2 regions of the Pseudoalteromonas sp. SR44-8 genome follow, and region 2 is predicted to be linked to the other one. Evidence: predicted binding sites of a transcription regulator. Region 2 holds the regulator's gene; the other holds the start of a gene.
The links. The regulator sigma-54, encoded in region 2, starts transcription at its own class of promoters, with help from an activator protein. The targets are predictions, from matches to a motif close to GTTGGCACGNNNNTNGNNT.

Region 1 (3,303 bases), on a different contig from region 2:
ACGAGAAAAGTCAGGCTATTTTTTAAAAACGGCACATACCCAGTTAGCGCGGCCAAAGCGGGTTAAACTCAATCGTGAGCCAGTTTCGGTCAACATGCAGGTATTAATTGAGCAAGTGTATGATGCAATTCATCAAGCCGATGTCGTACCGTTTGGCATTGCTAATCCTGTTGCTGCCGCTCCAACTGATAAAATGCTAAGTCGTACGATGCGCCGGGTTATGTCGATTGCCGGCAGTCGCGCCATAAATTATGGTGCGATGGATGGTTTTGCACCATTGAAAAAGCAGTTAATCCATCGTTATTTAGATTTTGGCATTGGTGTTGACTCGCAAGAACTTGTGATCACCAACGGTGCTCAAGAAGCACTGGCGATCGCGCTAAAATGTGTCACTAAAGTAGGTGATGTGGTGGCGATCGAGTCACCTTGTTATTTTGGTATCATTGAATTGATCGAAAGCCTGGGCCTCAAGGCGCTCGAGATCCCGCTGTGTCCTGATGATGGGATCTGGCTTGATGATCTGAGCCAGGCTTTACATGATCACGATATTAAAGCCTGTGTGTTCTCTACTTCGATCAATAATCCTGTGGGTAGTTTTATGCCTGATCATAAGCGTAAACAATTAGTAGAGTTATTGGAATCTCAAGATGTGGTGCTAATTGAAGATGATGTGTATGGTGATTTACATTTTACCCCGCAGCGCGGTACACCCGCTCAGGCTTACTCAACAAAAGGGTTGGTATTAACCTGTGCATCGTTTTCTAAAACTGCGGCGCCGAGTTATCGTGTTGGCTGGTTGATTGCCGGAAAGTTTGCTGCCAAAGCGCGTCGCTATAAGCGTGCATTGAGTTGTTCTACTTCATTGATCAATCAATGGACGTTATATGAATTTATAGTTAGTGGTGATTATGATCGTAATATAAAACTACTGCGACAGCGTCTACGTTCTAATAAAGAACGAATGATCTGGTGTTTACAACAGGCCTTTCCGAGTACCGCTAGGATCAGCGATCCGCAAGGCGGATGTGTGATCTGGATTGATTTAGGTGCGGCTTACGATAGTGTAAAACTATTTCAACTGGCATTAGAAAGTGGCATTAGCATTACTCCTGGCTATATTTTTTCAGCCACTAATAAATATCGCAGTTGTATTCGATTAAGTTATGGTTTGCCATGGGGTGAAAAAATTGAACAAGCTATTATAAAGCTAGGTGAGTTAGTGCATTTAGCGAAGAAATAGCATGGCATAAAAAAGCAGCACCTTTAAAAAAGAGTGCTGCTAAAGGGATATCAAACTTTTAGCGTTTAGAACCTGAGTTCAAGTTAGTTATTTTGTTTATAACTAAATAATTGGTAGTCTTTCAATTCTGGAACTAGTTTAACTAATTGTTGCTCTTGATCAGCAATGGTTGAAAAATTACCGCACAGTGCATCAGCGCGTTTTTCAAGTTGGTTAGCTTGTTGCTCAACTTTGGCTTCAATTTCAGCTCCCATATTTTCCATGCGTTGTTCAAAGGCTTGCATATCGCCACCAGAGCCCATTAGTTCTGAACCTACAGCCATTAAAATACTACCCATCGATTGCATCATCGCAGCTTGTACAGCGCTTTCTATTTGCTCATCAAATTGGCTTTCAAAGTTTTCGCCAAATTGGCTAAAGCTTTGTTGGCCCATTACAAAAGCGCCTTGTTGGTAAAAGGTGTTTTGTACTTCTACCTGAATATCAGCCATTAATTCATTAATGCTATCTAGGCCATCGATATTAAATGCATTGGCGACTTCTTCAATGGCGACCCCGGCAATTTTAACGCCTTCAAGAGCAATGTTCGCGACTTCTGGTAATTGGCTACGCAGACTGTCTGAATAATTACTGATAGCTTGGTGTTGTTGACTGTTGAGTGTCAAAGTTTGGCCATCAATCATTAACTCGCCACTATTTATAAAAGTCATAGTGTGGTTATCAGCTGTAAAAATTTCTAATTCATTTGGCTTAATACGCACATCATTTTTAAATTCAACGTCACATGTGTCGCCGCTAAAAGAAATATTCGTCTCATTGTCATTGTGTGCCATTGCCCCTGTGGCAATGAATAAAGAACTTATTAATAGTAATTTTTTCATTTTTATTTCCTGCTAATTTGTTGATTATGACCAGTACGTATTTAACGTATTTAATACATATCAAGTTTAGTGCCAATAATTATTAGTAAATAAAAACAAAGGGTTAATTGTTTTTTACTATTTTTAAATTGTATTAGGAGGTTATAAAAAAGCCATTTTTTAGTCATTTTGACTAATTTACATTGATACATAAAATATACTTATCGTTTCGATAAAAAACTCTCACTTTCCAGAACTCAAATTTAGCGCTATTTATTCACAATATCGACATAACACTATTTTAGAATCGCGTTATGGCTTTATTTTGGTGCTTTTTCATACGGTGAAATAGTGCTGAACATTTTTAATTTACCAATGATAGTGATAAAAATCCTTAATTGGTCTCAAACACTTTATGGAGTGGGTTGTGGGTAAGACATTTAGTTACGATGCGCTAGATGACGATTTTGTTGAAGACGAGTACGAAATGGTCGGGCGTAATCAACACGACAAGAATAAGCAAAAGGTTAAGAAAAAGTTGGAAGACTACCTTGAGCAAAAACGCTTGCGTAAAAACTTGGGCGATGATGACTTAGATGAGTATTTAAACGACTAAGAGATAATTTAAATAAAGAGGCAATTTGCCTCTTTATTGCTTTTAGAGTTTAGATACTACTGCTTTTAAGGGCTTTGATAATAGCACCTTCGATTTGCTGCGGTTTGGTAAATGGTGCAAAGCGTTTAATTGCCTCGCCGTCACGGCCAACTAAAAACTTAGTAAAATTCCATTTTATTTTGCGGGTTAAAAATCCAGGTAATGCTGATTTTAAATGCCTGAATACAGGGTGGGCGTTTTCGCCATTAACATCAATTTTACTCATCATCACAAAATCAACACCGTAGTTAATCAAACAACCTTGCGCTATTTCTTTTGCGCCGCCAGGCTCTTGTTTGCCGAATTGATTGCACGGAAAACCAATAATTACTAACCCTTGATCAGCGTATTTTGCATGTAATTGTTGTAAACCTTCGTACTGTGGAGTGAAGCCACATTTACTGGCAGTGTTGACAATTAACACAACTTTGCCTGCGAAATCTGAAAAATCAATGCTTTGGCCTTGCAAATTGCTGGCTGAAAGTTGATAGAAGTCGTTCATGTTGCTCTCTAGTTATTGTTGTTTGTTAAATTCTATCCTGAGTTGT
Region 2 (3,303 bases):
ACCAAATTTAAAGATCACTGGGCGCGGCCTCCATGCCGACTTAAAAGCCGAAGTGGTAGAACTAATTAACCATACGCGAACCATATATTATGACCAATAAATTTGCTCACTTGCTTGTGATACCAAGCTTATTCATTGCCTTTGCAAGCTTTGCTGAAAATACGGCACCACCTGCGGATCAAGTCTCTATCAGTGCTGAAAAGCAGCTTGCCCAACTGAAAGATAATATCGGTATTTTTGAAAAAAATGTCGAAATCATTCATGGTAACCGCCGTATCAAAGCGGATCGACTTGAAGTCCATAAGCGCGAAGATTTAGGCAATAACAAACAATTGCTTGTTGCAACTGGTAACCCTGCTTACTTTGAAGAAAAACAAACTGATGGCACAATAATGAGCGCCAGTGCTGATGAAGTCCGTTACGATGTCGCCAAGCGCTATTTAACGTTAATTGGTAATGCACAAGTCACTCAAGCAGGTCAAAAAATTAATGCCAAAAGCATTACCTATGATATGGACCAACAGCTGATCAGTGCTGAAAAAGGCGCAAGCTCAAACGATCGCGTACACACTATTTTGGTACCTGTTGACAGTAAAAAAGACAAACCTAAAGGGCAGCCATGAGTATATTAAAAGCTGAATTTTTAGCAAAAAGCTATAAAGGTCGCCAAGTTGTAAAAAGCGTGGGTTTAGAAGTTAGCGCAGGCAGCATTGTTGGCTTACTGGGTCCTAATGGCGCAGGTAAAACCACCACTTTTTATATGATTGTGGGTTTAGTACCTAGCGACAAAGGTAAAATAAGTATTGATGATAATGACATCACTTTACTGCCAATGCACAGTCGCGCACGGTTAGGGATTGGCTACTTACCACAAGAATCATCCATCTTTCGTAAGTTAACTGTTTATCAAAACCTGATGGCTATTTTAGAAACTCGTAAAGAGCTGAATAAACAAGCCAGAGAAGAAGCACTAGACAGCTTACTTGATGAGTTTAGCATTCAACATATTCGCGACAGCCAAGGTATGGCATTATCTGGTGGTGAACGTCGTCGAGTTGAAATTGCACGCGCTTTAGCCGCAAATCCAAAATTTATCTTACTTGATGAGCCTTTTGCTGGCGTTGATCCTATTTCAGTGTTAGATATAAAGAAGATTATTGAACACCTTAAAAACCGTGGTATTGGCGTACTTATTACCGACCACAATGTACGAGAAACCCTTGATGTTTGTGAAAAAGCCTACATAGTTTCTCATGGGGAGTTAATTGCATCAGGTACCCCTGAGCATGTACTTGCCGACCAAACAGTCCGCGATGTTTACCTGGGCGAGCAATTTAGGCTATAAAGCCACGCTCGGCTAAGTATCTGCTAGACTTAACGATGATAACAATAAAAGGATTGTTAGAGATACATGAGGCAATCACTCCAGCTGCGCATGGGCCAGCAACTTACAATGACACCACAGCTGCAACAAGCAATTCGCTTATTGCAACTCAGTACATTGGATCTCCAGCAAGAAATTCAAGAAGCACTCGACAGCAATCCATTGTTAGAGCTAGAAGAGCATGAATATTCAGACGACACGGCTGGTAAAAACGAACAAAAACAAGATAACGATGACTTAACCGTTAGTGCATCAGCAGACAACAAGCCCAGCGAATATGAACAAGAAAGTAGCGAAGCATTAAGTAAAGAGACTTTAAGTGACGAAATGGCTATGGACGTCACCTGGGACGAATACATGAGTGCTGCGCCAAATACGTCATCCGGCCCAATGCCTGAAGATGAGTCAATTTATCAAGGTGCTTCAACTGAAACCCTGCACGAATATCTGATGTGGCAATTACAGCTCACACCTTTTAGTCCAACCGATGAAGCTATTGCCATTGCGATTGTTGAAGCTGTTGACGATTCAGGTATTTTAACCTTGAGCTGCGAAGACATCGCAGAGAGCTTAAATCAAGGTAATAACGAAGAAGAAATCGAACTAGACGAAGTGCAAGCAGTGTTAAAACGCATTCAGTTATTTGACCCTGTTGGTATTGCTGCGCGCAGCCTACAAGAATGTTTATGTATTCAATTAAATCAATTTGATCCTGCAACTCCTTGGATTAGCGAGACTAAAATGATTTTAACTGATCATATCGATTTATTAGCTAGTCGTGACTATCGCACTTTGATGAAAAAGACTAAGCTTAAAGAAGATGAGCTGAAAGAAGTAATGACACTGATCCACAGCCTTAACCCAAAGCCTGCGGATACTATAGTACGCGAAGAGTCAGAGTATGTTATACCTGATGTCTCGGTGAAAAAAATTAAAGGTCGCTGGGTGGTTGAACTTAATCCAGACAGCATGCCAAAAATTAGAGTGAACAGCCAATATGCGGCAATGTCACGCTCAGTAAAATCAAGCACTGACAGCCAATTTATACGCTCGCATTTGCAAGAAGCTAAATGGTTTATTAAAAGCCTAGAAAGTCGTAACGAGACGTTACTCAAAGTAACTAACTGCATTGTAAAACAACAGCAGGGATTCTTTGAGCATGGCCCTGAAGCAATGCGACCTATGGTACTAAACGACGTTGCTGAAATGGTTGAGATGCACGAATCAACAATCTCTCGCGTAACGACACAAAAGTACATGCATACCCCCCGTGGTATTTTTGAGTTAAAGTATTTTTTCTCAAGTCATGTAAGCACTGAGAACGGCGGCGAATGCTCTTCGACAGCTATTCGAGCATTGATCAGAAAATTGATCAGTGCAGAAAACTCAGCGAAACCATTGAGTGATAGTAAGATTGCAGATATATTGGCAGAGCAAGGTATCAAAGTAGCTAGACGGACTATTGCAAAATACCGCGAGTCGCTGGCTATTCCACCGTCAAATCAACGTAAAAGTTTGATTTAAGGCGTAAAATCACAAGAGGAAAATGCTTATGCAACTAAATTTAACTGGTCGTCACGTAGAAATTACTGATTCATTAAGAGACTATGTAAACAATAAGTTTGCCAAGCTTGAAAGGCATTTTGATCATATCAACAATGTCCATGTTATTCTTGATGTAGAAAAACTAAGCCAAAAAGCAGAGGCCACATTACATGTCAGTGGCGCTGAATTATTTGCCTCGACTGAGCACCAAGACATGTATGCAGCTATTGACGGACTAATCGATAAACTTGATCGTCAAGTAATTAAACACAAAGAGAAGCACGCTCGACACTAACACTATGAAATTAAGCTCACTTATTTGTCAGGACTGCAGTAAAGCTGCGGTCCTTTTTAATAGCAAAAAACGGATCATT

Region 1: the regulator sigma-54 is predicted to act here: its motif matches at 2,180-2,198, upstream of H5183_RS01580 (YggN family protein).

Annotation. Positions count from the first base shown of each region.
Region 1 is NZ_JACJDS010000002.1:169,158-172,460, forward strand. Features, by position in the region: gene H5183_RS01575 (PLP-dependent aminotransferase family protein) at 1-1,240, shown strand, start outside; gene H5183_RS01580 (YggN family protein) at 1,324-2,121, opposite strand; gene H5183_RS01585 (PA3496 family putative envelope integrity protein) at 2,528-2,716, shown strand; gene H5183_RS01590 (glutathione peroxidase) at 2,766-3,257, opposite strand.
Region 2 is NZ_JACJDS010000044.1:25,033-28,335, reverse strand. Features, by position in the region: gene lptC (LPS export ABC transporter periplasmic protein LptC) at 1-100, shown strand, start outside; gene lptA (lipopolysaccharide transport periplasmic protein LptA) at 90-623, shown strand; gene lptB (LPS export ABC transporter ATP-binding protein) at 620-1,345, shown strand; gene H5183_RS18375 (RNA polymerase factor sigma-54) at 1,412-2,908, shown strand; gene hpf (ribosome hibernation promoting factor) at 2,937-3,224, shown strand; gene ptsN (PTS IIA-like nitrogen regulatory protein PtsN) at 3,229-3,303, shown strand, end outside.